2 regions of the Streptomyces sp. NPDC045778 genome follow, and region 2 is predicted to be linked to the other one. Evidence: riboswitches for the same ligand, from Rfam matches in the RefSeq annotation. Region 2 holds a riboswitch; the other holds the start of a gene.
The links. Region 2 has a riboswitch for S-adenosylmethionine ahead of thrC (threonine synthase). Riboswitches for the same ligand answer to the same signal wherever they lie in the genome.

Region 1: linked by a shared signal. The riboswitch ahead of AC07GB_RS35685 (aminotransferase class V-fold PLP-dependent enzyme) and the one ahead of thrC (threonine synthase) in region 2 are both predicted to bind S-adenosylmethionine.

The regions. Positions count from the first base shown of each region.
Region 1 covers NZ_JBWKJZ010000043.1:44,273-58,723, reverse strand. Annotated here, with positions in the region: gene AC07GB_RS35720 (L,D-transpeptidase) at 1-1,029, shown strand, start outside; gene AC07GB_RS35715 (hypothetical protein) at 1,050-1,451, opposite strand; gene ctaE (aa3-type cytochrome oxidase subunit III) at 1,617-2,237, shown strand; gene qcrC (cytochrome bc1 complex diheme cytochrome c subunit) at 2,339-3,148, shown strand; gene qcrA (cytochrome bc1 complex Rieske iron-sulfur subunit) at 3,145-4,197, shown strand; gene qcrB (cytochrome bc1 complex cytochrome b subunit) at 4,194-5,846, shown strand; gene trpD (anthranilate phosphoribosyltransferase) at 5,993-7,057, shown strand; SAM riboswitch class IV at 7,281-7,398, shown strand; gene AC07GB_RS35685 (aminotransferase class V-fold PLP-dependent enzyme) at 7,573-8,979, shown strand; partial or broken gene AC07GB_RS35680 (glycerate kinase) at 8,910-9,284, opposite strand; partial or broken gene AC07GB_RS35675 (hypothetical protein) at 9,292-9,699, opposite strand; gene AC07GB_RS35670 (small secreted hydrophilic protein) at 9,608-9,955, opposite strand; gene AC07GB_RS35665 (Lrp/AsnC family transcriptional regulator) at 10,034-10,315, opposite strand; gene AC07GB_RS35660 (rhomboid family intramembrane serine protease) at 10,312-11,043, opposite strand; gene AC07GB_RS35655 (hypothetical protein) at 11,209-11,448, shown strand; gene AC07GB_RS35650 (NYN domain-containing protein) at 11,484-12,833, shown strand; gene AC07GB_RS35645 (C40 family peptidase) at 13,048-14,127, shown strand; gene AC07GB_RS35640 (C40 family peptidase) at 14,358-14,451, shown strand, end outside.
Region 2 covers NZ_JBWKJZ010000047.1:38,923-53,373, forward strand. Annotated here, with positions in the region: gene AC07GB_RS36680 (extracellular solute-binding protein) at 1-551, shown strand, start outside; gene AC07GB_RS36685 (DUF3263 domain-containing protein) at 699-962, shown strand; gene otsB (trehalose-phosphatase) at 979-1,830, shown strand; gene AC07GB_RS36695 (alpha,alpha-trehalose-phosphate synthase (UDP-forming)) at 1,835-3,223, opposite strand; gene AC07GB_RS36700 (glucosyl-3-phosphoglycerate synthase) at 3,384-4,367, opposite strand; SAM riboswitch class I at 4,537-4,689, shown strand; gene thrC (threonine synthase) at 4,683-6,005, shown strand; gene AC07GB_RS36710 (MoaD/ThiS family protein) at 6,138-6,413, shown strand; gene AC07GB_RS36715 (cold-shock protein) at 6,890-7,093, shown strand; gene groL (chaperonin GroEL) at 9,110-10,732, shown strand; gene AC07GB_RS36725 (protein kinase domain-containing protein) at 10,811-14,451, opposite strand, start outside.

The sequences.
Region 1 (14,451 bases), on a different contig from region 2:
ACGGACGTCACGGCCACCGACGAGCAGGGCCGGTACGTGGCCGGTGAGCTGTCCGCCGACGGCACCCGCTGGCACAGCACGGTGCCCCTCGCGGCGGGTGTCCACTACACCGTGCGGGTGAGCACCGAGGACGACGAGGGCTCGCCCGGCCGCAAGGTCCTGGCCCTCGACACCGCGGCCGCCGCCAAGAAGCGGCAGCTGAAGGTCACCTTCGGCCCCGAGCCGGGCACCTACGGCGTCGGCCAGCCCGTCACCGCGACGCTCAGCGCCCCCGTCAAGGGCAAGGAGGCCAGGGCCGTCGTCGAACGGGCGCTCAAGGTCCGCTCACAGCCCGCGACGGAGGGTTCCTGGCACTGGGTGGACAGCAGGACGCTGCACTACCGCCCCAAGGAGTTCTGGCCCACGCACGCCACCATCCACGCCCACAGCAACCTGGAGGGCGTGAAGGTCACCGACAAGCTGTGGGGCGCCGAGGCCAAGCCCCTGAAGCTGACCACCGGCGACAAGGTCGTGGCCGTCACGGACGCCGCCGCGCACTGGATGCGGGTCTACCGCAACGGCAAGGAGATCAACTCCATCCCGGTCACCACCGGCAAGCCCGGCTACGCCACCAGGAACGGCGTCAAGGTCGTCCTCGGCAAGGAGTACGTCGTCCGCATGACCAGCCGCAGCATCGGCTCCTCGGACTTCTACGACAAAATGGTGTACTACGCCACGCGCGTCACCCACAGCGGTGAGTACGTGCACGCCGCTCCCTGGTCGGCGGGCTCCCACGGGGTCGCCAACACCAGCCACGGCTGCACCGGCATGAGCACGGGCAACGCCGCCTGGTTCTACGAGACGGTCCGCCAGGGCGACATCGTCGAGGTCGTCAACAGCAACGGCGCCGACATGGACCACTTCGGCAACGGCTTCGGCGACTGGAACGTCCCCTGGAAGACCTGGCGCAAGGGCAGCGCCCTCCTGGCGGACACGAAGAAGGGCCACGCGGCGCTCCTGGCGACCCGCCTGCGCCCCCAGCCCGTGTAGGGGGCGGGCGGGGCAGGGCCCTAGGCGCTCAGGGCCGCCCTGGAGCGCAGCAGGGAGGCCAGGGCGGCGGCGAACTCCACCGGCTCGACCGGCAGGGTCACCGCCGCCTCCGCGCGGCTCCAGGTGGCCAGCCAGGCGTCCTGCGGCCGCCCCATGAGCAGCAGCACGGGCGGGGCCTGGAAGACCTCGTCCTTGATCTGGCGGCAGACGCCCATGCCCCCCGCGGGCACGGCCTCGCCGTCGAGCACGCACACGTCGATGCCGCCGTGGTCCAGCTCCTTGAGGACCGCGGGCAGCGTCGCGCACTCGATGAAGCGGACCTCCGGAACGTCGGCGGCGGGCCTGCGCCCGGCCGCGAGGCGGACCTGTTCGCGTGTGTTCGCGTCGTCGCTGTAGATCAACACCGTGGCGGTCGGCTGCATGGTTCCTCCGCGTCGTCGAGGGATCTCCGCGCGGATGCTACTCCTCCCGACACCCCGTCAACACCGGTTCGGACAGTGCCGCGATGGGCCATCCGGGCAGGACACAGGCCGCAGACACTCCGAACGGCACCCCCCGGGGTGAGGGCGGGATAAGCGACCGACATAATGTCGGTCGTGGCGACAGCAACGACAGTAGACACCGGGCACGCGCACCCGCCGGTCAATCGACCGAACCTCACCAGCGTCGGAACCATCATCTGGCTGAGTTCCGAGCTGATGTTCTTCGCGGCCCTCTTCGCGATGTACTTCACCCTGCGATCGGTGACCGGTCCCGACCACTGGAAGGAAATGGCCGATGCCCTGAACTTCCCGTTCTCGGCGACCAACACCACGATCCTGGTGCTTTCCTCCCTCACCTGTCAGCTCGGCGTGTTCGCCGCCGAGCGCGGTGACGTGAAGAAGCTCCGGATGTGGTTCATCGTCACCTTCATCATGGGTGCGATCTTTATCGGTGGCCAGGTCTTCGAGTACACCGAGCTGGTCAAGCACGAGGGCCTTTCGCTCTCGTCCGACCCGTACGGCTCGGTCTTCTACCTGACCACCGGCTTCCACGGACTGCATGTGACGGGCGGCCTCATCGCCTTCCTGCTGGTCCTCGGCCGTACGTACGCGGCCAGGAGGTTCACCCACGAGCAGGCGACCGCCGCCATCGTCGTGTCCTACTACTGGCACTTCGTCGATGTCGTCTGGATCGGCCTCTTCGCCACGATCTACATGATCAAGTAGTCGGCGCCGGGATCACGGCGGCTCCGCGCCGCCGATCGAGCCCGACGTACCGACACATTCCAGAAGCATCGACGCAGAAGATCCTGACACCGGGGTAATCCGTGAAAAAGCTCTCCGCACGACGACGCCATCCGCTGGCGGCGGTCGTCGTCCTACTCCTCGCGCTGGCGGCCACCGGGGGGCTGTACGCCGCGTTCGCGCCGGCGGACAAGGCGCAGGCCGACGAAACCGCTCAGTCCCTCGCCATCGACGAGGGCAAGAAGCTCTATGCCGTGGGCTGCTCCAGCTGCCACGGAACCGGCGGTCAGGGCTCGTCCGACGGCCCGAGCCTGGTCGGCGTCGGCGCCGCCGCTGTCGACTTCCAGGTCGGCACCGGTCGCATGCCGCTCCAGCAGCAGGGCGCCCAGGCGCCGAAGAAGAAGGTCATCTACAGCCAGGCCCAGATCGACCAGCTGGCCGCGTACGTGGCCTCGCTGGGCGCCGGCCCCTCCGTCCCGACCGAGAAGCAGGTCGACCCGAAGGGCGCCGACATCGCCAAGGGCGGCGAGCTGTTCCGCACCAACTGTGCCCAGTGCCACAACTTCACCGGTGAGGGTGGCGCGCTGACCCACGGCAAGTTCGCGCCGAGCCTCGAAGGCGTCAGCAAGAAGCACATCTACGAGGCCATGCAGACCGGCCCGCAGAACATGCCTTCCTTCCCCGACACGACCATGCCGGAGAAGAACAAGAAGGAAATCATCGCGTACATCGACGCGGTCAACAGCGAGAAGACCGAGAGCCCCGGCGGTCTCAAGCTGGGCGGTCTCGGACCGGTCAGTGAGGGCCTGTTCGCCTGGATCTTCGGCCTCGGCGCGCTGATCGCGGTCGCCGTGTGGGTCGCCGCCCGGACCGCAAAGGCCAAGAAGTCATGAGTAGCCAAGAAACCCCAGAAGAGAACCTGCCCAGCGAGCAGGAGTCCGCGCACGGCGCGGTGGCCGTCGCCGAGGACCCCTTCGCGGACCCGGGCCTGCCGCCGCACGAGCACCGCGTCCAGGACATCGACGAGAAGGCCGCCCGGCGCTCCGAGCGCACGGTCGCGATGCTCTTCACGATCTCGATGCTGGCGACCGTCGGCTTCATCGCCTCGTACGTGGCGTTCCCGGCCGAGAAGAGCGTCTACCTCTGGCCGATCGGGCACATCAGCGCGCTGAACTTCGCGCTCGGCATGACCCTCGGCGTGGCGCTGTTCTGCATCGGCGCGGGCGCGGTCCACTGGGCCCGCACCCTGATGTCCGACGTCGAGGTCGCCGACGACCGGCACGCGATCGAGGCCGAGCCCGAGGTCAAGGCCAAGGTCATGGCGGACTTCGCGGCCGGTGCCAAGGAGTCCCAGCTCGGCCGGCGCAAGCTGATCCGCAACACCATGTTCGGCGCGCTGACCCTGGTCCCGCTGTCCGGCGTCGTCCTGCTGCGTGACCTCGGTCCGCTGCCGGAGGACAAGCTGCGGCACACCCTGTGGTCCAAGGGCAAGCTGCTCGTGAACATGAACACGAACGAGCCGCTGCGCCCGTCCGACGTCGCCGTCGGCTCGCTCACCTTCGCCAAGCCGGAGGGCCTCGAGGAGCACGACCACGACTTCCAGACCCAGATCGCCAAGGCCGCCCTGATGATCGTCCGGCTCCAGCCGGCCGACATCAAGGACAAGCGCGAGCTGGCGTGGTCGCACGAGGGCATCGTCGCGTACTCCAAGATCTGCACCCACGTGGGCTGCCCGATCTCCCTGTACGAGCAGCAGACGCACCACGTCCTCTGCCCGTGCCACCAGTCCACCTTCGACCTCTCCGACGGCGCCCGAGTCATCTTCGGCCCCGCCGGTCACGCCCTTCCGCAGCTGAAGATCGGTGTGAACGAGGAGGGCTACCTCGAGGCGCACGGCGACTTCGAAGAGCCCGTCGGTCCTGCCTTCTGGGAGCGCGGATGAGCACCGAGAACACCACGGCGACGGCGGCCCCGTCGACGGACTCACGCAAGAAAGCGCCCGCCGGCGAGCGGGTCGCGGACTGGGCCGACGGCCGGCTTGGGATCTACTCCCTGGCCAAGGCCAACATGCGCAAGATCTTCCCGGACCACTGGTCCTTCATGCTCGGTGAGATCTGCCTCTACAGCTTCATCATCATCATCCTCACGGGTGTGTACCTGACGCTGTTCTTCCACCCGTCGATGAACGAGGTGGAGTACCACGGCAGCTACGTGCCCCTGCAGGGCCAGCTGATGTCCGAGGCGTTCAACTCGACCATGCACATCTCCTTCGATGTGCGCGGTGGTCTGCTGATCCGGCAGATCCACCACTGGGCGGCGCTGATCTTCCTCGCCGGCATGTTCGTGCACATGATGCGCGTGTTCTTCACCGGTGCGTTCCGCAAGCCGCGTGAGGTCAACTGGCTGTTCGGCTTCCTGCTGTTCGTCCTCGGCATGTTCACCGGCTTCACCGGTTACTCGCTGCCCGACGACCTGCTCTCCGGCACCGGTGTCCGCTTCATGCAGGGCGCGGTCCTGTCGGTGCCGATCGTGGGCACGTACCTGTCGATGTTCCTGTTCGGCGGGGAGTTCCCCGGCGGCGACTTCGTCGCGCGGTTCTACTCGGTGCACATCCTGCTGCTGCCGGGCATCATGCTCGGTCTCGTGGTGGCGCACCTGATCCTGGTCTTCTACCACAAGCACACGCAGTTCGCGGGCCCCGGCAAGACCAACAAGAACGTCGTCGGCATGCCGCTGCTCCCGGTCTACATGGCCAAGGCCGGAGGCTTCTTCTTCCTGGTCTTCGGTGTCATCGCGGCCATCGCGGCGATCGCCTCGATCAACCCGATCTGGGCCATCGGCCCGTACCGCCCGGACCAGGTGTCCACCGGCGCCCAGCCCGACTGGTACATGGGCTTCGCCGAGGGCCTGATCCGTGTCATGCCGGGCTGGGAGATCAACCTCTGGGGCCACACGCTCGTCCTGGGCGTGTTCATCCCGCTGGTCATCTTCCCGCTGGTCCTCGCGGCCATCGCCGTCTACCCGTTCATCGAGTCCTGGGTCACCGGCGACAAGCGCGAGCACCACATCCTGGACCGCCCGCGCAACGCCCCGACGCGGACCGCGTTCGGTGTCGCCTGGATCACCGCGTACATGGTCATGCTGGTCGGTGGTGGAAACGACCTGTGGGCCACGCACTTCCACCTGTCGATCAACTCCATCACCTGGTTCGTCCGGATCTTCTTCTTCCTCGGACCGGTCATCGCGTTCGTGGTCACCAAGCGGATCTGCCTGGGCCTCCAGCGCCGCGACAAGGACAAGGTGCTGCACGGGCGCGAGTCCGGCATCATCAAGCGCCTGCCGCACGGTGAGTTCATCGAGGTGCACGAGCCGCTCGACCAGGACCAGCTGCACACCCTCACCGCGCACGAGCAGTACAAGCCGCTCGAGATCGGCCCGACGGTCGACGAGAACGGCGTCAAGCGCAAGGTGACGGGCTCGCAGAAGCTGCGGGCGAAGCTGTCCAAGGGCATGTACGGCGAGGACGGCCAGATCCCGAAGCCGACGGTCGACGAGTACAAGGAGATCACGAGCGGCCACGGCCACCACTGACCCCTCAGGTCCAGGACCGTTACAGGTCGCCACGGCAAGAGCCCCGTCCAGCACATGGACGGGGCTCTTCGCCGTCCATCCGCTGGATAGGGTGGGGCCAACCCCCAGAGGTGGGGACGATTCCCTCGATGAACTCAGGAGCGGCCATGAGCGCTGTGACCACCGCAGGAGGCGACACCGCGGCGGCCCGTTCCTGGCCCGACGTGCTGAACGGCCTCCTTGACGGCCGCGACCAGAGCGCCGACGACACGGCCTGGGCGATGAACCGCATCATGCGCGGCGAGGCGACCGACGCGCAGATCGCGGGCTTCGCCGTCGCGCTGCGCGCCAAGGGGGAGACCGTCGAGGAGATCTCCGGTCTCGTCCGCGCCATGTACGAGCACGCGCACGTCATCGACGTGCCCGGGCCGAGCGTCGACATCGTCGGCACCGGCGGCGACGGCGCGAAGACCGTCAACATCTCCACCATGTCCGCGATCGTCGTCGCCGGGGCCGGCGCGAAGGTCGTCAAGCACGGCAACCGCGCGGCCTCCAGCGCGTCCGGCGCCTCCGACGTCCTGGAGAAGCTCGGCGTCAACCTGGAGCTGACGCCGCAGCGGGTGCGCGAGGTCGCGGACGAGGCCGGGATCACCTTCTGCTTCGCGGTGAAGTTCCACCCGGCGCTGCGGCACGTGGCGCCCGCGCGCCGCGAGCTGGGCATCCGCACCACGTTCAACTTCCTCGGCCCGCTGACCAACCCGGCGAAGGTCCGGGCCCAGGCCACCGGTGTCGCGGACGCGCGGATGGCACCGATCCTCGCGGGCGTCCTCGCCGAGCGCGGCTCCTCCGCGCTCGTCTTCCGCGGCGACGACGGCCTGGACGAGCTGACCACCACGGCCACGTCCCGGGTGTGGGTGGTCCGCGACGGCGGCGTCCGCGAGGAGGCCTTCGACCCGCGTGACGTCGGCGTCGACCTGGTGCCCGTCGAGGCCCTCCGGGGTGCCGACGCCTCCTACAACGCGGAGGTCGCGCGGCGGCTCCTGGACGGCGAGACGGGCCCCGTGCGGGACGCGGTGCTGCTGAACGCCGCGGCGGCCCTGGTCGCCCTGGAGCCGGGCGCGGGCCCGCTTGCGGAGCAGCTCCGCGCGGGCATGGCGAAGGCGGCCGAGTCCATCGACTCCGGCGCGGCGAAGGCGGCGCTGGCGCGCTGGGTGGCCGCCAGCAACGCCTGAGCCCCGTAAGGGGCGCGGGGAACTGCGCGACCAGCCCCCCCCACAAAGCCGCAGACGCGTCTGCCGGGATCTCAGCAGACGCGTCTGCGGCTTTTCGCGCGCTGAGCGCGCAGTTCCCCGCGCCCCTTTGGGGCGCAGCAGCCCGGCCCGGTTGACGGGGCCCGCCGGTCCGGATCGTGGACGGGTGTTGCGCTCGCAAGATCGTGTGGCAAGATGCTGGACAGGTCATGAGTGACAGCGACTACGGCCCCGGCCCGCTGTCCGGCAACCCTCCGTCCGTGGCGGGGTGCCCCGGGTGAAGACCAGGCGGTGAACAGCAAGGTTCACCGCAAGCGCGGACCCCTCGCGTCACCAGGGGTCCTGGTCGTCGAGGGAGCAGTCTCGTGAGCCAGCGAATGTGATAGGGCCGAAGGCCCCGTTCTCCGTACCCCTTTTTCCCTTCTCCTGTGCCGTTGACCGGTCGCGTCGACCGATGTCCGCACAGTGATCCCGCCTGCCTCTTACGGGAGTTCGCCATGTCTGCCTCCACCGCTGTCACCCCCACCGACTCCGCCGACCCCTGCTGCGCCGAGCCGCTGCCGGTGCTCGGCCGCGACGTCACCGTGCCCCTCGTCACCGGCGGCGAGGTGACGTACGCGGCGCTCGACTACGCGGCCAGCGCCCCCGCGCTCCAGCGGGTGTGGGACGACGTGGCCGCGTACGCCCCGTACTACGGCAGCGTGCACCGCGGCGCCGGGTACCTGTCGCAGCTCTCGACCGACCTGTTCGAGAACTCCCGCAGGACGGTCGCCGAGTTCCTCGGCTGCCGGGAGGGCGACCAGGTGGTCTTCACCCGGTCCACCACCGACTCGCTGAACCTGCTCGCCGCCGCCCTCCCCGCCGGCTGCCAGGTCTTCGTCTTCGAGACCGAGCACCACGCCTCGCTGCTGCCCTGGCGCGACGCCCGCGTCACGTACCTGAACGCCCCCCGTACGCCCGGCGAGGCGGTGCGGACCCTGGAGAGCGCGCTCGCCGACCGGGACCCCTACGGGCCCGCCCTGGTGTGCGTGACGGGCGCCTCGAACGTCACCGGCGAGCTGTGGCCGGTGCGGGAGCTGGCCGCCGCCGCGCACGCGCACGGCGCCCGCATCGTCCTGGACGCCGCGCAGCTCGCGCCCCACCACCCGCTGGACATCGCGGAGTTGGACGTCGACTGGGTCGCCTTCTCCGGGCACAAGCTGTACGCGCCCTTCGGCTCGGGGGTGCTCGCCGGGCGGGCCGACTGGCTGGGCGCCGCCGAGCCCTACCTCGCCGGCGGCGGCGCCTCGCGCACGGTGACGCGGCGCGCCGACGGGGGAGTGGACGTCGAGTGGCACGACACGGCCGCCCGGCACGAGGCCGGCTCGCCGAACGTCATCGGCGCCTACTCCATCGCCGCCGCCTGCAAGGCCCTGACCGAGGCCGGGTTCGACTCCCTTGTCGCGCGGGAGCGGCAGCTCATCCGGAAGGTGCGCGCGGGGCTCGCCGAGGTGCCCGAGGTGCGGGTGCTCTCGCTGTTCGGGGACGACGCGCCTCGCGTCGGGGTCATCTCCTTCGTGGTCGCCGGCTGGAACAGCTCGCACTTCGCCGCCGCGCTGTCCGCCGAGTACGGCATCGGCGTACGCGACGGACTGTTCTGCGCGCACCCGCTGGTGCGCACCCTCCTCGGCAGCGCGCCCGACGAGCCCGGCGAGTGCGGCGCCCCGGAGGCCGCGCCCGGCGAGCGGTCGCTGAACGCGATCCGCGTGAGCTTCGGCGCGGGCACCCCGGACGAGCACGTCGAGCGGTTCGTACGGGCCGTCAAGGAGCTGGTCAGCGACGGCGCGCGGTGGAGCTACCGCACCGAGGACGGGCGCTGCGTGCCCGCGTCCGACAGCGCGGCCGCCGCGGCCACGGCTGCCTGATCCGGCAGGCGGGAGCCGAGCAGGATCATCCGCACGGCCCGTTCGGTGGCGTCGGTGAGGAACTCGCCGCCCCGGCCGAGCGCCTCCGTGAGCGTGACGGGGGCGGGCAGGATCGCGCTGTAGGCGTCCACGCCCGCCGCCCGCACCAGGTGCGCCCCGTCGCCGATGGTGCCCGCGAGGGCGAGCACCGGGCGGCCGAACCGCTTGGCGCGGCGGGCCACTTCGGCCGGGACCTTGCCGCGCGGCGTCTGCCGGTCGATGGCGCCCTCGGCGGTGACGACGAGATCGGCGCGGGCCGGGCGCGCGTGCCTCCAGGGGGCGGCGCGGGTCGGTGAAGCGCTCCCCGGTCACGGGGTCGACGCCCCGGTCCACGAAGTGGGTGAACTCCCCGGTCTCCTGGGTGAGCAGCCGGCTCACCCGGTGGTCGACGTCGCGCAGCAGGATCGAGCGGATGGTCGCGGCGACCGCGGCGAACGCGACCGCCATCACCACGAGCAGCCACAGCAGGATGCGGACGCGCACCGAGATGCGGCGGCGCGCGGGCCCGCGGGAGTCGCCGTCCCGGGAGGGGGAGCCGACGGGCTCATGCGCGTCGCGCGGGTCACTCGGGTCGGGGGAGGCACGCGGGTCAGCCGTCGTCGCCCGGCCCGTCGTCGTCGCTGTCGTCTCCCGGTCGCCCGGGCCCGCCGGATCCGGAGCCCCGGTCGTCGTCATCGTCATCCGTGCCCCTCGTGCTGCCCTTGCCGTTCCCGCTCCCCTCGGTGCTTTCGCCGACCGGAGGCCGGTCGACGACCTGGTCGCTCGGGGTGGGCTCCGGCTCGGTCGCCGTGTCCGAAGGGGAGCCGCTCTCCAGCTCCACCTTGGGCGGGACCTTCGGCTCGGCGGGGGAGTCCGTCAGGGCGTAGCTGGTCGCGGCGATGCCGAGGGGGATCGCCACGACGGCCGCGAGGGCTGCCATGCGGTAGGAGAAGACCATGGCAGCGAGCGTGCGGGGCGTACCGGGGCATCCGGATGAGCCGGGGATGAAGAAACCCTCATCCGCGGCGGCCCGCCGCTAGGAGTCGAGGCCGATCGCGAACGCGGCCTCCAGGTCGTGCTGCGAGTACGTGCGGAACGCGACGTGCGTGTCCGTCCCCTCGACGCCCGGGATCTTGCTGATCCGGCCGGGGATGACGTCCGCCAGGTCGTCGTGACGGGCCACCCGGACCATGGCGATCAGGTCGTACGTGCCCGTCACGGAGAAGACCTCGCTGACGCAGTCGAGAGCGGCGATCGACTCGGCGATCTCCGGGATCCGGTCCACGCTGGTCTTGATGAGCACGATCGCGGTGATCACGGCTGGCTGTCTCCCTCGGTGGCCGGTCCTGAGGCTTTCACTCTATCCGCCCGCCGATAGCGCACCCAGGCGTAGACAAATCCGAGCGAAAAGCCCACGAGGTGCGCCAGATAGGCCACGCCGGGCCCCTGCCGTTGCTGCCCCGCCGCCACCCACTGGAGCGCCACCCAGAACGGCAGCACCACCCAGGCGGGGAACCGGAGTGGCAGGAAGAACAGGAACGGGAAGAGGCTGGTGACGCGCGCCTTCGGGAAGAGATAGAGAAAGGCGCCGAGCACGGCGGAGATCGCCCCGGAGGCCCCGACCAGCGTCTGGGCGGACCCGGCGTGCGCGACGGCGTAGCCGAACAGGGCGAGACAGCCGCAGCCCACGGTGAAGAGCGCGTACTGGAGGTGCCCCATGCGTTCCTCGACCATCACGCCGAACACGTACAAGAACAGCATGTTGCCCAGGAGGTGCAGCCAGCTGCCGTGCACGAAGAGCGCCGTCAGGGGGGTGAGAGCGGCGCGGGGCTTGCCGCTGAGGAGTTCGACGGGTACCACCCCCCAGCGTTCGAAGTAGGCCTGCTGAGCGGCGATGAGCCGGTCGCCGGTGCCGTACGAGGGGTTGAGCCCGGACAGCGGGGACAGGACGAAGACCACGCAGCAGACGGCGATCAGCGCGTACGTCACCGGGGCGGTCGGATGCCTGAGCGCGCGGACGGTCGCCACGCCCCATGTGTTGATCATGCGCAGAGCATGGCGTAACCGAGCCAAACGGTACAGACCGCCTCGCCCGGGCGGCCCCGTGTGCGGGACGGGCACCCTCCCGGGGTGCGCACGGTGGTCCTTACGCAGGCCTTAGGGTTACGGGAAATACGCATCACGGCCTCCCGAAGGAAAGCGAACGTCACGATGACGGTTCCCCTGCCGACCGACACCACCCGATGGCGCTGCACGCTCTGTGGCAACCTCACGCGGTTCGACGTGACCCGCTCGTCGAAGGTCGTCGAATATGTGCACCTCGACCTGGCCGGAGAGCCGACTGTCGAGGAACGCGAGGTGGTCAGTGAGACCATCGAGTCGGTCCGCTGCCGCTGGTGCAACGCGGTGGACCAGGTGGAACTCGTGGACAGGCCCGGGGCCGGCTCCTGACGGGAGCGGGCCCCGCACAGCTAGTGGGGTGACCGATGGTGGAGAGCGCGGGCGAAGCGCCGGAGGACGGCGCCGCCGAGGTGCTCGACCGTCCGCTGCCCGACGGCGTGCGGCGGGCGGTCGTGCAGATCGTGTCGGACGGCTTCGGCGGCCTCACGGTGGCCGAACTGCCGCCGCAGCTGCGGCAGTACGCGCGCTTCACGCCCACCAGACGCGTGAAGTTCGCGGGCAACGCCATGGCCACGGCCCTGGAGGGCGACCCGGTCTTCCGCCAGCGCATCGGCGAACGCCTCCGTGAGGCCCAGCCCGAGCTGACCGCCGCCCTGGACGCGGGCACGCCGCCGCCCGCCGCCGACCCGCTGGACGTGGCGGCCGCCGCCTATGTGCTGCGCCCCACCGGCTGGGTGAAGCTCGTCACCGCGGCGGGCGAGGAGGCCCAGCGGGCGGACGCCGAGCGCGCCGACGAGGAGACCCGGGCCGAGCTGGAGCGGCTGCGCGGGGAGCTGGCCGCGGCCCGCGCCCACACCAAGGCCGAGACCGAGCGCCTGCGCGCGGAGCTCGACGCGGCGAAGAAGGAAGCCGAATCGATGCACCGCAAGCTGCGCGGGGCACTCAGCGACGTCAAGCGCGGCGAGGCGGCCCTGCGCAAGGCCGCCGCCGACGCCGAGGCCGCGCGCGCCGAGGACCAGGCGCAGCTGTCTGCCGCCGACAGCGAGACCCGGCGCCTGAAGTCCCGCCTCGCCGAGGCGGAGGCGGCCCTGGAGGCCGCCCGCAGGGCCGCGCGCGAGGGCCGCAGCGTCGAGGACATGCGGGTGCGCCTGCTGCTCGACACGGTGCTCGACGCGGCCCAGGGACTGCGCCGCGAACTCGCGCTGCCGCCGGTGTCGGTGCGCCCCGCCGAGACCGTGGACGCCGTCGAGCCCGGCCGGATGACGCCCAAGGACATCGCGGCCCGCGCCCTGTCCGAGAACGACCCGGCGATCCTGGACCAGCTGCTCGCGCTGCCGCAGGCGCACCTGGTCGTCGACGGCTACAACGTCACCAAGACCGGCTATCCCACGATGCCCCTGGAGAAGCAGCGCCTCCGTCTGCTCGGCTCGCTCTCGCAGCTCGCGCTCCAGACCGGGGCCGAGGTCACCTGCGTCTTCGACGGCGCCGAACTGGCCGCGCCGGTGCTGCTCGCGCCGCCGCGCGGGGTGCGCGTGCTCTTCTCGAAGCCGGGTGTCACGGCGGACGAGCTGATCCGCCAGCTCGTGCGCGCCGAGCCGCCGGGGCGGCCGGTGATCGTCGCCTCGACCGACCGCGAGGTGGCCGACGGCATCGCCAAGGCGGGCGCGCGGCCCGTGGCGTCCGCGGTGCTCCTGAAGCGGCTTACGCGCGGCTAGCCGGGATCCGTAACTGACGTTCCCTATGCCTGAATTGGACCGCTGTCGTATGCGACGGAACGTCAACTGACCGCTACGGTCCGTCGATCAACTGTAAAGAAAACGCTCGTTGACCGAATTTTTCGCGGTCAGGATTTGATCTGATCACAACGGGGTCACTAGGGTCGCGGCCAGACCTCCGCTCTGTTGATCACTCATCGAAGGAGCCGCCTTCGTGGCTTCCCACCGCCGCCTCAAGCAGCCGGGCCGTGCCCGCGTGACCGTGCTCACCGCGACCGCAGCGGCGGCCGTGGCACTCACCTCGCAGGCAGCCAACGCCGCACCGAGCGAGAAGCCGAGCAAGGACGAGGTGAAGTCCAAGGTCGACAAGCTCTACGAAGAGGCGGAGAAGGCGACCGAGAAGTTCAACGGCGCCAAGGAGAAGCAGCAGCGGCTTGAGAAGCAGGTCGACCGCCTCCAGGACAAGGTCGCCCGCGGCCAGGACGACCTCAACGACATGCGCGGCGGCCTCGGTTCGCTCGCGAGCGCCCAGTACCGCTCCGGCGGCATCGACCCCTCCCTCCAGCTGTTCCTCTCCTCGGACCCGGACAGCTACCTGGACAAGGCCTCCGCGCTCGACCAGCTCAGCACCAAGCAGGCCGAGGCCCTCAAGAAGATCCAGGCGAAGCAGCGCACCCTCGCGCAGCAGCGCAAGGAGGCCTCCGACAAGCTCGCCGACCTCGCCACCACGCGCGAGGAGCTGGGCAAGAAGAAGCGCGAGGTCCAGGGCAAGCTCGGCGAGGCGCAGCGCCTCCTCAACACGCTGTCCGCCAAGGAGCGCGCCGACCTCAAGGCCAAGGAGGACCGCGCGAGCCGCGCGGCCGAGCGCAAGGCCGCGGACGCCGCAGGCGCTTCCAAGGCGGACGCCCCCAAGACGGACGCCCCCAAGGGCGGGGTCAAGGGCTCCAGCCGCACCATGGCCGCGTACGCCGCGGCGCAGAGCAAGATCGGCTCGCCGTACGTCTACGGCGCCTCGGGCCCCAGCTCCTTCGACTGCTCCGGCCTGACCTCCTGGGCCTACGCCCAGGCCGACGTCTCCATACCCCGGACCTCGCAGGCCCAGGCCAACGCCGGTACGCGCATCTCGTCGCAGAGCGACCTCAAGGTCGGCGACCTGGTCATCTTCTACGGCGACCTGCACCACGTCGGCTTCTACGCGGGCAACGGCCAGGTGCTGCACGCCCCGCGCACCGGTGCCGTGGTGCGCTACGAGTCGATCAACAACATGCCGTTCCAGTTCGGCGTCCGCATCTGACCCGGACCCGCCGCTGAGGCACCGCCCAATCGGGCGAATTCCGCCACCTTCCAGTGACCCCGCGCCCCGCCGATGACCTGCGTCAGAGGCGGGGCGTCACCGTGCGTAGGCGCCGAGGGTCTTTGGCCGCGACCTGATCACGCGGCTACTGTCGCGCGCGTTCCCCGACAACCGGGGCACGGCTCCCGCGTCCGCGGGGGTCCCTCCAGCGGAAGGGAGAGCGGCTACCCGTGGGGTCCCATCGCCGTCCCGCAGTCACCGGTCTCGACCGGAGCGCACGCGCCGCCACCGTCACCGTGCTGTCCGCCGCCACCGCGGCCGCGG
Region 2 (14,451 bases):
GCAAGGGCCTGACCGGGCCGACGCCGCCCGGCAAGCTCAACCGCGCCGAGGCCTTCGCCGCGTTCACGCGCGGTGAGGTCGGCATGCTCAACGGCCACCCGACGCTGATGCAGATGGCCGCCAAGAAGCACCTGAAGTACGGCATGGTCCCCCTGCCCGGCGTCAACGGCAAGGCCCAGTCCACGATGGGCGTCGCCGACTGGATGATGGCCTTCAAGGAGAACGGCCACCGCAAGGAGATCCGCCAGTTCCTCGACTTCGCCTACTCCAAGAAGAACGTCCTGGACTTCTCGCGCGAGTACGACCTGCTCCCGGTGACCACCTCGGCGTCCCAGGAGATGGCCGCCGACAAGAAGGACGCGAAGAAGCTCGGCGGCTTCCTGGACGAGCTGCCCACGTCGCAGCTGTACCCGGTCGGCAAGACCTCCTGGGCACAGGTGTCCGTGCAGATCAAGAAGTACATCGGCAAGGCCGTCGACCCGAACGGCGACCCGCAGGCGATCCTGACCCAGCTCGACGCCAAGGCGGCGGCGGAGGAGAACGCGAGCTGAGCGCTCCGCCGGTTCTGCGGCGCCTCGCCGTCGATGGCCCGCGGGTCCGTCGTGGCTGATCGCGCCCACGCGGCGGAGCCGCATGTCGACTCAGCCCCGCGCCCCTTCGGGGCACTCCCGGGCCGGGGCGGCGTTAGGCTGGACGGGATGAACGACGTTCCTGAGGCGGAGCCCCCCGCCGTGGCGGGAGGCCTGTCCGCGCGGGCCCGGGCCGTGCTCGCCCTGGAGCGGCGGGGCTGGAGCGGCCCGGGCGCCAAGGAGCGCGCCATCCGCGAGGAGCTTGGCCTGGCCCCGGTCCGCTACTACCAGCTCCTCAACGCCCTGCTCGACGACGAGCGCGCCCTCGCCCACGACCCCGTCACCGTGAACCGCCTGCGTCGGGTACGCGACGCACGCCGCGCCGAGCGCTGACGCTAGGGTCGGGGCCATGGGCGACGACCGCACGCACTCCCCGTACGAGCCACTGACCCCCGCGGGCCGCGAAGGGCTCGCCGCGATCCTGGCCCGGCCCGAACGCGCCGTGATCGCGCTGGACTTCGACGGCACGCTCGCCGCGATCGTGCCGGATCCGGAGCGGGCCCGCGCCCACCCGGACGCCGTGCCCGCGCTCGCCGCGCTCGCCCCGCGGGTCCGCTCCGTCGCGGTCGTCACCGGCCGCCCCGCGGGCGTGGCCGTCCGCTACGGCGGCTTCGCGGGCGTCCCCGGCCTTGAGCACCTCGTCGTGCTCGGGCACTACGGCGCGGAGCGCTGGGACGCCGTCAGCGGCACCGTGCACGCGGCGGAGCCGCACCCCGGCGTCGCCGCCGTACGGGCCGAGCTGCCCGGCTTCCTCGACGCGATCGGGGCCTGGCGGGGCACCTGGATCGAGGAGAAGGGGCGGGCCGTCGCGGTGCACACGCGCCGGGCCGACGACCCGCAGGCCGCCTTCGAAACCCTGCGCGGCCCCCTCGGCAACCTCGCCGCCCGCCACGGCCTGATCGTCGAGCCCGGCCGGATGGTCCTTGAGCTGCGGCCGCCCGGCGTCGACAAGGGCGTGGCGCTCGCCGAGTACGTACGCGAGACGGGCGCCGATTCGGTCCTCTACGCCGGGGACGACCTCGGGGACCTGCCCGCCTTCGCCGCGGTCGACAAGCTGCGGGCGGACGGCGGGGTGCGGGGGCTCCTGGTGTGCAGCGGCAGCGCGGAGGTCGCGGAGCTGGCCTCGCGCGCCGACCTGGTGGTCGACGGGCCCGCGGGTGTGGTCGGGCTCCTGGCCGAGCTGACCGCGGCCCTGTCCTGACCGCCTACGCTTCCAGCGCTCCGAGCTGGTCCAGGAACCAGCGCGCCGGCGGCAGGGCCGTGGCCGCGTCGGCCAGGCGCTTGGTGCGCTCGGCCCGCTCCGCCGCGGGCAGCAGCAGGGCCTCGTGGAGCGCGGCGGCCGTGCCCGTCACGTCGTACGGGTTCACCGCGAACGCGTCCTCGCCCAGCTCCTCATACGCCCCCGCCTCCCGGGACAGGACGAGCGCGCAGCCCTCGTCGGAGACGACGGGGACCTCCTTGGCGACGAGGTTCATGCCGTCCCGGATGGGGTTGACCAGGGCCACGTCGGCGAGCCTGTACGCGGCGAGGGAGCGCGCGAAGTCGTCCTTGACGTGCAGCACCACCGGCGTCCAGCCGTCCGTGCCGAAGCGGGCGTTGACGGCGTCGGCGACGCGGGAGACCTCCGCCGTGTAGTCGCGGTAGACCGCGAGGTCCTGCCGCGAGGGGTAGGCGAACGCGACGTGCACCACCCGCTCGCGCCACTCGGGGTGCGTCTCCAGCAACAGCTCGTACGCCCTGAGGCCCCGGACGATGTTCTTCGACAGCTCGGTGCGGTCCACCCGGACGATGACCTTCCGGTCCGGCCCCACCTGCTCCCGCAGCGCCGCGAGCCGCTCCTCGACGTCCGCGCGCCGCGACCGCTCCCGCAGGAAGTCCGCGTCCGCGCCAAGGCCGTGCACCCCGACGCGCGTCCCCGACGTGCCGCCGACGAGGCGCACACAGCAGTCCGTGAACGCGTCCGCCCACCGGCCCGTGAGGAAGCCGAGCCGGTCCGCGCCCAGCATGCCGCGGAGGAGCTGCTCGGCGACGTCGTCGGGCAGCATCCGGAAGTAGTCGACGGGCGCCCAGGGGGTGTGCGAGAAGTGCCCGATCCGCAGGTCCTCGCGGAGTTCGCGGAGCATCCCCGGGACGAGCGCGAGGTGGTAGTCCTGCACGAGGACCGCCGCGCCGTCCGCCGCGCTGTCGGCGAGCGCCCGCGCGAAGGCCTGGTTGTACTGCTCGTAGGCCGCCCACTGGGCGCGGAACTCGGGGCCGAACTCCGGCTCCAGGGGCGTCTGGTACAGCATGTGGTGCACGAACCACAGCACCGAGTTCGCGATGCCGTTGTACGCCGCCGCGTGGGTCTTCGCGTCGATGTCGAGCATGCGCACGCCGGGCTCGGAGATCCCGCGCCGCACCGCCTCGCGGTCGCCGTCACCGAGCGCGGAGCACACCCACAGCGCGTCCGCCTCGTCACCGATGGCACTGAGCCCGGACACGAGCCCCCCGCCGCCGCGCTTGGCGGTCAGCTCGCCGTCGTCCCCGACGGCGTACGAGACGGGGCCGCGGTTGGACGCGACGAGGACCCGGGCGGCGGCGTGAACGGAGACCATGTTGGCGAACCTAGCCCGCCCGGGATGCCCGTAAACGCGCATCAGTACGAGTGCCCCCTCACTTGGCCGACTCGACGGCCCCTAAGGGGCGCGGGGAACTGCGCGACCAGCCCCCGACGGCCCGCGGACGAAATCCAGCCCCCGTGCCCCGGCAGGCCGCTCAGGCCACGCGGCGCGCCGCGTATTCCTCGACCTCCACCATCGGCGGCCGCTCCTCCGTATCCACCGCATACGTACGCGGCTCGAAGCCGCCCGCCCCCCGCACGAACTGCGTCAGCTCGGGCCGTACGAGATGGCCGCGGGCGAGCCGCAGCTGCGCCGTGCGGTAGATCGACGCGGCCATCCGGCCGAGCGCCTGCCCGTCCTGGTGCCGGTGCCTGCGCACCCCCACGTCGACCTGCGCGAGCGCGTCCAGGCCCACGGTGTGCAGCGCGTCCACGAGCAGCCCCAGCTCCACCCCGTACCCGACCGGGAACGGCAGGCGCTCCAGGAGGGACCTGCGGGCCGCGTACTCGCCGCCGAGGGGCTGGACGAAGCCCGCGAGCTGCGGCCAGTGCATGTTGAGCAGGGGCCGCGCCATCAGCTCGGTGACCCGGCCGCCCTGGCCCGCCGTGGCGCTCGACGCGTCGCCGGGGCCGCCGGATCCGTCGATCACCGTCATCGGGCGGTCGTACATCGCCTTCACGAAGTGCACGTCCGGCTCGGTGAGCAGCGGCCCCACGATGCCGGTCACGAAGTCCGCCGAGAACTCCTTCAGGTCGGCGTCCACGAACGCCACCACGTCACCGTGCGTGACCAGGAGCGAGCGCCACAGGACCTCGCCCTTGCCGGGCACCGCCGGGAGGCGCGGCAGGACGTCGTCCCGGCGCACGACCCGGGCGCCCGCGGCGCGCGCCACCTCCGCCGTGCGGTCCCGCGAGCCGGAGTCCACCACCACCAGCTCGTCGACCAGGGGGACCTTCTCCACCAGCTCACGGCGGATCTCCGCGACGATCTCCCCGACCGTCCGCTCCTCGTCGAGGGCGGGCAGCACGACGCTCACCGTGGTGCCCGAGGCCCGCTTCGCGGCGCTGAGACGCTCCGGCGGGCGGTCGGTCACGGACCAGGAACGCCTGCTCAGCCAGCGCTCGACCTCTTCCAGCACGCGGGTTCCTCCCGTTGGTGGCCGTATGTGATCCATCTCGCGGTTCGGACGACTATCTCAACTGTCCTGGCCTTCGGTTACAGTCTTGAACAACGCCGGTGACCGTCGCATGTCGGGGGTCACCGCCCGTCACGGGTGCCGTCGGCACCCCCGCACAACAATCGAATACCGCTCATCCAGAGGGGCAGAGGGATACGGCCCGTTGAAGCCCCGGCAACCCTCCAGCCGGTCTCGTAGCGCCACAGGCGCGACCGCGAGGCTCCCGGCTCGGGAAGGTGCCAATTCCGTCTCGTGGCGAGATGCGCCGCGAGGAAGATGAGGAGAAAGGGCCTCGCCTCCATGGCTGTGCAGACCGTCGACACCCCGTCCCCCGCAGACGCCGCCGTCGACCTGGGACCCGCCTCGGGTCTCTCCTGCCGCGAGTGCGGCACCGTCTTCCCGCTCGGACCGATCTTCGCCTGCGCCGAGTGTTTCGGCCCGCTCGAAGTCGCGTACGACCTCCCCCTCGGCGACCCCGAGGCGCTCCGGGCGAAGATCGAGTCCGGCCCGGCCAACATCTGGCGGTACGCCCCGCTGCTCCCCGTCCCCGCCGACGTCGCGGACAAGCCGAACCTCAACCCCGGCTGGACCAAGCTCGTCAAGGCCGACAACCTGGCCCGTGAACTGGGCGTCGAGCCGGGCAAGTTGTTCGTCAAGGACGACTCGGGCAACCCCACGCACTCCTTCAAGGACCGCGTCGTCGCGCAGGCCCTGGAGGCCGCGCGCGCCTTCGGCTTCACCACCCTGTCCTGCTCCTCCACGGGCAACCTCGCCGGAGCCGTCGGCGCCGCCGCCGCCCGCGCGGGCTTCCGCTCCTGCGTGTTCATCCCGCACGACCTGGAGCAGGGCAAGGTCGTCATGGCCGCGGTCTACGGCGGCGAGCTTGTCGGCATCGAGGGCAACTACGACGACGTGAACCGCTTCTGCTCCGAGCTGATCGGCGACCCGCTCGGCGAGGGCTGGGGCTTCGTCAACGTGAACCTGCGGCCGTACTACGGCGAGGGCTCCAAGACCCTCGCGTACGAGATCTGCGAGCAGCTCGGCTGGGAACTGCCGGACCAGCTCGTGATCCCGATCGCCTCGGGGTCGCAGCTCACGAAGATCGACAAGGGCCTCAAGGAACTCATCGCGCTGGGCCTCGTCGCGGACAAGCCGTACAAGATCTTCGGCGCCCAGGCGGAGGGCTGCTCGCCGGTCTCCGCCGCCTTCAAGGCGGGCCACGACGTCGTGCGCCCCCAGAAGCCGGACACCATCGCCAAGTCGCTCGCGATCGGCAACCCGGCCGACGGCCCGTACGTCCTGGACATCGCCCGGCGCACGGGCGGCGCGGTGGAGGACGTGACCGACGAGCAGGTCGTCGACGCGATCAAGCTCCTGGCGCGCACGGAGGGCATCTTCGCGGAGACCGCGGGCGGCGTGACCGTCGGGGTCACGCGCAAGCTGATCGAGGCGGGCCTCATCGACCCCTCCCTGACCACGGTGGTCCTCAACACCGGCGACGGCCTGAAGACCCTCGACGCGGTCGCGGCGACGTCCCAGGCGACCGCGACGATCCGGCCGAGCCTGGAGGCGTTCCGCTCCGCGGGGCTTGCGGGCTAGCGCCGTGGAGTCACAGGTCCTCATTTCGTCAGCGGGTTCGCTGTGGCTGGTCGCGCAGTTCACGCAGTTCCCCGCGCCCCTTCGGGGCGCTCCCGTACCGGGCGCCCTGTCTGAACTACCGAGGTGAAGAGTATGAGCGTCAACGTCCGCATTCCGACCATCCTCCGTACGTACACCGGTGGGCAGGCCGAGGTGAGCGCCGAGGGGGCCACCCTCGCCGAGGTCATCGCCGACCTGGAGAAGAACCACACCGGCATCGCCGCCCGCGTCCTGGACGACCAGGGCAAGCTGCGCCGCTTCGTGAACGTGTACGTCAACGACGACGACGTGCGCTTCGAGCAGGGCCTGGAAACGGCGACGCCCGACGGCGCGGGCGTCTCGATCATTCCGGCGGTGGCCGGCGGCTGAACCGCCGCGCCGGGGGCCGCTTCGTACACGCGTTTTCGTATACAACGACCCCTGTCCCTGCGCAGAGTTACTCCGATTGCCCCCACCACGAGAGAAGCGGAGGGGGCAATTCTGCATGGTTGATCGCGGTACAGTTGGGAATGGAGCTTCGCTATTGGTGTCCGGCGGCGTCAGTCGCCCGGATGAAGTCGGCCTCGGAGCCGACAAGAAGTAGCCAAAGTGTCCTGCCTATTTGAGCCGAACGTGGCTTTTGCCTGGCCCGACTTGCCCTGAACCCCGGTGAATTCTCCGCATATCGGCGATCGGCCCTGCCCAGAATTCTCGTCCGATTGACCTGTTGCAGACGGCAGTTGGGCAGATACATTCAGCCGCGGTCGACGCGTTCCGGCGCACACCCCCAACCCATGGGGAGTGAGGTCTGACCCGGGTCCGCGAAGTGCGGTCCTGCGCAAGGGCCAGTAATAGGGGAGTTAGGCATGGCTCAGGGCACCGTCAAGTGGTTCAACGCGGAGAAGGGATACGGCTTCATCGCGGTCGACGGTGGTGCGGATGTTTTCGTCCACTACAGCGCGATTCAGATGGACGGCTACCGCACCCTGGAAGAAGGTCAGCGAGTCGAGTTCGAGATCTCGCAGGGCCAGAAGGGTCCGCAGGCGGACATGGTCAAGCTCGCCGTCTGATCGGCTTGGCGCGATCGGCCACCAGCGACGCAAGGGCCCGCCTCCCTCACCGGGAGGCGGGCCTTCCGCCGTCCCCCTCCGGGCCCGGGCCCCCGGCCTGCCGCCTCCACTCCGCGCCGGATGCCCCCCACCCACCCGCCCATGACCAGGCAGCCCCTGCCCCCCGGCCACGAGCCGCCGCCGCTCCGCGCCGGATGCTTCCCGCCCGCCCATGACCGGGCCCCCGGACCGGACGCCCCGCCCCTCGGCCGCGAGCCGTCACCGCTCCGGGCCGGATGCCGCCCACCCGCCCGCCCATGACCGGGCCCCCGGCCCGGACGCCCCGCCCCTCGGCCGCGAGCCGTCACCGCTCCGGGCCGGATGCCGCCCACCCGCCCGCCCATGGCCAGGCAGTCCCTGGCGCGGGCGGCCCGTCTCTCGGGTGCGGGCCGTGGCCCTCCGTCACCGTCGCTCCGCGCCGGATGTCTCCCACCGCCCGCCCATGACCAGCCGGGTTCCGGCGCCGGGCGCCCGGCCCCTTGGCCGCGAGCCGTCACCGCTCCGCCCCGGATGCCACCCGCCCGCCCATGACCAGCCGGGTTCCGGCGCGGGCGCCCCGTCCCTCGGCCGCGGGCCGTTGCCGCTCCGCGCCGGATGCTTCCCACCCGCCCACCCATGGCCAGGCAGCCCCTGGCGCGGGCTACCCGTCTCTCGGGTGCGGGCCGTTGCCCCCCCCATCACCGTCACCGTCGCTCCGCGCCGGATGTCTCCCACCGCCGGCCCATGACCAGCCGGGTTCCGGCGCGGGCGCCCCGTCCCTCGGCCGCGGGCCGTCGTCGCCCGTCACCGTCGCTCCGCGCCGGATGTCTCCCACCCACCCGCCCATGACCACGGAGTCCCCGGCGCGGGCTGTCGCCTCCGTCGCTACCACGGCGGATGTCTCCCGCCCATGACCAGGCGCAGCTTCACGGCGCGGGCTGTCGCCCTCGGCGGCACTGTTCTGTGGCGGATGTTTCACGCGCGAGCGGATGGGCGCTTGCCTGCCCGGGCGGTGCGCTGCTGAGCAATGGGTGGGTGGGTGGGAGGTATCCGGCGCGTTAGCGGCGGTGTTGTGGGCGGCGGGGGCGGGTGGCAGCGGCTGGGGTTGCGCGGCGCGCGTTTCGCGCTGGTTCGGGGCCAGGTAGTCGCTTCCCTGCCCGGGCGGTGCACTGCCGAGCAATGGGCGGGTGGGTGGGAGGCATCCGGCGCGCCAGCGCCGGTGTCGTGGGCGACGAGCCGCGCCTGAGGGACGGGCAGGCGGCAGCGGCGCCACCGTTCTGCGGCAGATGTTCCACGCGCGAGCGGGTGGTCGCTTTCCTGCCCGGGCGGTGCACTGCCGAGCAATGGGCGGGTGGGTGGGAGGCATCCGGCGCGCCAGCGCCGGTGTCGTGGGCGACGAGCCGCGCCCGAGGGATGAGCAGGCGGCAGCGCCCTCAGCGGCCAGGGCCGCGCCTGAGGGATGAGCAGGCGGCAGCGCCCCCAGCGGCCAGGGCCGCGCCCGAGGGATGAGCAGGCGGCAGCGCCCCCAGCCCCCCCAGCGGCCAGGGCCGCACCCGAGGGACGAGCAGGCGGCAGCGCCCCCAGCGGCCAGGGCCGCGCCCGAGGGACGAGCAGGCGGCAGCCCCCCAGCCCCCCAGCCACCAAGGCCGCACCCGAGGGGCGGCCGGGCGGCAGCCGGGCGGCGAGGCCCGAGGGGCCGACAGGCCGCGCCCCCGGGCGGCAGCCGGGGCTCGCATGCGCAGCCAGGGTTCCCAGGGACCCCCGGGCAGGAGGGGAAGTGAGGAAGCCGGACCCCAGTGTGTGGGGGCGACCTTGCACTCGGAGGGGGCGAGTGCTAATCATTGGCGTTAGCACTCTACGAGTGAGAGTGACAGAAGGACCGGGTGGGCGAGGCCCGCAGGCCGGGTGGGGCAAGGAACCACAAGGCAGGCAGGCCGTCCGTCGCGGGCGCCGGCGCGGTCCGAGTTTTTCCACCCCTGTCCGGGAGGACCACTTCACATGGCCAAGATCATCGCGTTCGACGAGGAGGCACGGCGCGGCCTCGAGCGCGGCATGAACCAGCTCGCCGACGCCGTCAAGGTGACCCTGGGCCCCAAGGGTCGCAACGTCGTCCTCGAGAAGAAGTGGGGCGCCCCCACGATCACCAACGATGGTGTGTCCATCGCCAAGGAGATCGAGCTCGAGGACCCGTACGAGAAGATCGGCGCCGAGCTGGTCAAGGAGGTCGCGAAGAAGACGGACGACGTCGCCGGTGACGGCACGACGACCGCGACCGTCCTGGCCCAGGCGCTGGTCCGCGAGGGCCTGCGCAACGTGGCCGCGGGTGCCAACCCCATGGCCCTGAAGCGCGGCATCGAGAAGGCCGTCGAGGCCGTCTCGGGCGCCCTGCTCGACCAGGCCAAGGAGGTCGAGACCAAGGAGCAGATCGCGTCCACGGCCTCCATCTCCGCCGCCGACACCCAGATCGGCGAGCTGATCGCCGAGGCCATGGACAAGGTCGGCAAGGAAGGCGTCATCACGGTCGAGGAGTCCCAGACCTTCGGTCTGGAGCTTGAGCTGACCGAGGGCATGCGCTTCGACAAGGGCTACATCTCGGCGTACTTCGCGACCGACATGGAGCGCATGGAGGCGTCGCTCGAGGACCCGTACATCCTCATCGTCAACTCCAAGATCTCCAACGTGAAGGACCTCCTTCCGCTCCTGGAGAAGGTCATGCAGTCGGGCAAGCCGCTGCTGATCATCGCCGAGGACGTCGAGGGCGAGGCCCTGTCCACGCTGGTCGTCAACAAGATCCGTGGCACCTTCAAGTCCGTCGCCGTCAAGGCCCCGGGCTTCGGCGACCGCCGCAAGGCCATGCTCGGTGACATCGCCATCCTCACGGGCGGCACGGTCATCTCCGAGGAGGTCGGCCTCAAGCTGGAGAACGCCGGTCTGGACCTGCTCGGCCGCGCCCGCAAGGTCGTCATCACCAAGGACGAGACCACGATCGTCGACGGTGCCGGTGACTCCGAGGCCGTCCAGGGCCGGGTCAACCAGATCCGCGCCGAGATCGAGAACAGCGACTCGGACTACGACCGCGAGAAGCTCCAGGAGCGCCTGGCGAAGCTCGCGGGCGGCGTGGCCGTCATCAAGGCCGGTGCCGCGACCGAGGTGGAGCTGAAGGAGCGCAAGCACCGCATCGAGGACGCCGTTCGCAACGCGAAGGCGGCCGTCGAGGAGGGCATCGTCGCCGGTGGTGGCGTGGCCCTGCTCCAGGCCTCCTCGGTGTTCGAGAAGCTGGAGCTGGAGGGCGACGAGGCCACTGGCGCCGCCGCCGTCAAGCTCGCGCTCGAGGCCCCGCTGAAGCAGATCTCCGTGAACGCCGGGCTCGAGGGTGGCGTCATCGTGGAGAAGGTCCGCAACCTCACCCCGGGTCACGGCCTGAACGCCGCGAACGGCGAGTACGTGGACATGATCGCCGAGGGCATCATCGACCCGGCGAAGGTCACGCGCTCCGCGCTGCAGAACGCCGCGTCGATCGCCGCGCTGTTCCTCACCACCGAGGCCGTCATCGCCGACAAGCCGGAGAAGGCCGCCCCGGCCGCTCCGGGCGGCATGCCCGGCGGTGACATGGACTTCTGAGCCGGCTGACGGTTCAGGCTCGTCCTTCCCGAGGGCGGCACTCCTTGCCTCTGGCAGGGGGTGCCGCCCTCGGGCGTTTCAGCACAGGCTCCGGTAGGGGGCGTCCGGGACGTATGTACGCCACTCCTCGCGGGTGATGTCGCGGCCCGCCTTCCGGCAGACGGCGGCGGTCAGGCGTTCCGGGGTGAGGTCGAGGGCCTGGGCGCGGTTGCCGGTGAGGGCCCGCAGCACGCCGTCGCCGTCGAAGGCCAGGGCGTCGATGTCGCGGCCCATGAGTTCCAGCGGCGCCCCGAGGGCGAGGCGGGCGTCGAGGTCCCAGAGCTGGAGGGCGTTGCCGTCGACGACGGCCGCGAGGAGCGAGCCGTCGGGCGAGACGGCGGGCGCGCCCATCGCCTTGCCGCCGTGGGTGCCGCCCCGGACGGTGCTGCTGGGCATCCGCGCCCGGCGCCCGGTGGCCGCGCCGTCCCACAGCTCGACCCAGCCCGTGTCCCGTACGACGGCGAGGGTCCCGCCGTCGCGGGAGAAGACGAGGTCCGCCGCGGTCCCCCGGCCGAAGCGGGCCCGCCGCGTGGTGCCCTTCGCCAGGTCCAGGACGTCACCCCGGGTGGTGATCAGACGGCGGCCGTCCGGGCTGAACTGGCCGTGGATGTCGGCCTTCTCGTACGTGTGGACGCGCTTGCGGGCGCGGGTGTCCCAGACCTCGTACGTGCCGGGCTCGGGGTCCGGTGCCCCCGCGGGCTCGTGGAAGTACGCGAGGTGGCGGCCGTCCGGCGAGACGGTGATGGCGGAGACCTCGCGGTCCTGAGGGACGGGCGCGCGGAACAGTTCCTTGTGCGCGCGGGTGTCCCACAGGCTGATCGCGAGGCGGTACCGGTCGCCGCGGGTCACGAAGTCGGTGAAGGCGAGGTGGCGGCCGTCGGCGGACAGGCCGCTCTCGCGGTTCTCCGCGGCTTCGCCCGGGCCGGGGCGCTGGGTGACGGGGGCGGCGGACCTCTTCCCCGTACGCAGGTCGACGAGTCGCTGCACCGGCCGTTCGTGGGTGGCCGTGCGGAACACGCCCACGCGGCCGTCGGCGGACACCGCGGCGGCCTCCGTGTCCGGGCCGAGCGGCCCGGTGGACAGGGCGGCGCGCACGTCGAGCCGGTGCACCTGGAGCGGGCTGGTGGTGACGTAGACGAGGTGTTGGGTGCGGTGGTCGTAGGCGGCCTGGCGGAAGTCGTCCTCCTGGCCCTGGCGGGGGGTGAAGCGGAAGACCGGGGTCCCGGCGTCGTCGAGGGCCCAGATCTCCAGGGTGCCCTTCTCGGTGGTGCCGATGACATGGCGGCCGTCGGCGCTCAGCGACGCGCTCTCCAGCTCCTCGTAGACCGCCTGACCCGTCTCCTCACCGGTGGCGGTCCTGAAGACGGTGGTCGTGGTGAGGGGCGAGTGCACCGCCACCTGGCGGCCGTCCGCGCTGAAGCTGATGCCCCGGCCGCACAGCGGGCCGCTGCCGTCGCCTTCCGAGTCGAAGACCCGCTCGGTGCCGCCGGGGCCGACCGACCAGACCACCATGGGGGCCTGGTCCTCGCCCTGGGTGCCGCAGGTCGCGTAGTGCGTGCCGGCCGGGGAGAGCACCGGCCTGCTCCGCTGGGACCAGGCCGCGATCCGCTTGCCCGTGGGGGAGAGGAGGCGGTACTTCGTGTCCGGGTTCCGCTCCGGCTCCGTGGTGAACTCCTCCAGGAGTACGTGGCCGTGGTTCGAGAGCGCGGCGGGGACGTAGCCGGGCGTGTGCGGCAGGGGCTTTCCCCGGGTCCCGCCGTCGCGGACGGACACGATCCGGTCGGGGGAGTCCTCGCCCCCGCCGTGGGCGAGGAGGAGGCGGCCGTCCGGGCTGGCGACGATCTCGCCCAGTTCGTCGCCCATGGCGTCGCCCTTCAGCGTGGCGTACGGCTTGGCCGCGCCCGCGCGCCCCTTGGTCAGGTCCCACAAGCTGAAGGTGCCGGTCGTGTACTGCACCATCACCCGCCCGCCGGGCAGCACCTCCTGGCCGCTGTCCTCGGTCGACACGACGGCGGGGGGCGCGATCACCGCCGTCTCGCGCTGCGTCGCCGCCGAGTTGAGCGCCGAGCGTGACTCCGGGGTCCGCGCGATGCGCCAGGACGCGAGCCCCAGCAGCAGGGCCGTGTCCGGCTGGTCGCCGCGCAGGTTGTCGGCGGCCTGGGCGACCGAGCGGGCCGTGGCCTCGGCGCGGCGGCGGTCCGCCTCCGCGGCGTTGCGGTCGCTCTCCCGGGCCTGGAACCAGGCGATCGTCCCGGCGAGCAGCACGAGCGCCGCCAACGCGGCCAGGCCGGACAGGAGTTGGCGCCTGCGGCGCGTGGCGCGCGCGGCCTCGTCCCGGGACGCCGTCAGGAAGCGCAGCTCCAGCGGGTTCGGGCGGAGCGGGAAGGGAGCCGTGGCCAGCCAGTCCAGGCCGGTCGCGAGCGCCGTGCCGCGCAGCAGGTCGTCGGCGCGCTCCCCGCCCGCCCGCCAGGCCAGCGCCGCCCGGCCGACGCGCCGGTGGACCGTGAGCCCGGCCCGGTCGTCGGCGACCCACTCCCGTAAGCGCCGCCACGCGGGTATCAGGGCCGCGCTGACCGGCCGTACGGACCGGTCGTCCGCCTCGACGACGAGGGCCCCGGCGGCGGCCAGCGCGTCCACGGCGGCGTCCGTGGCCCGCCGCTCGCTCTCGGGCCGGTCCGCGCACAGCTCCGCCCGGCTCGCGGTCCGTACGGTGTCCTGGGCGCCGTCGGCCGCGTCCCCGGGCACGACGAGGCGCAGCAGCACCTGCCGCGCCACGAGCTGGGTCGCGGCCGGGAGCGCGGCGAACGCGTCCTCCGCGCGGTCGCCCAGCGGTGGCACGACCTCCGTGGTGGCGCCCTCGGGCCGGCCGCCCGCCTCGGCCGCCCGCCGGGCCCCCGCCTCCAGGAGGCCCTTGCGCGGGTCGGCGGACTTCGGCAGCTCCCCGACCAGGCCCAGAAGCAACTCCCGCGCGGGGGGCCGCAGTTCAGGCCGCTTCGCCAGGGCCGCCGCGACCAGGGGACGCATCCGGCCCGGCACCGCCGACAGGTCCGGGTCCAGGGTCGTCGCCCGGTGCACGACCTCGCCGATGTGCGCCCCCCGGAAGGGCTCCGCGCCGCTCGCCGCGTACAGCACCACGGCCGCCCACGCGAACACGTCCGACGCCTCCGTCGCCCGCCTGCCCGCCAGCACCTCGGGCGCCATGTAGCCGAACGTCCCCATGATCCTGCCGGTGGCCGTCACCGAGGTGTCCGGGGCGCGGGCGATCCCGAAGTCGATGATGCGCGGGCCGTCCGGCCCGAGCAGGACGTTGCCCGGCTTCAGGTCGCGGTGCACCACGCCCGCGCCGTGGATCGCGACGAGCGCGGTCGCCGCGCCCACCGCCATGCGCGTCAGGGCGTCCTCGCCGAGCGGGCCCCGCTCCCGCACCTCGTCCGCGAGCGTCGGCCCCGGCACGAACTCGCTGACGATGTACGGGGTCTCGCCCCCGGCCGAGGCGTCGAGCACCCGGGCCGTGCAGAACGACGCGACCCGCCGGGCCGCGTCCGCCTCCCGCCCGAACCGCTCCCGTACGAACGGTTCCGCGCCCCGGTGCAGCGCCTTGACCGCGACGCGGGTGCCGTGGGCGTCGTACGCCTCGTAGACGACGCCCTGGCCGCCCGCACCGAGCCGTGCCGCGAGCC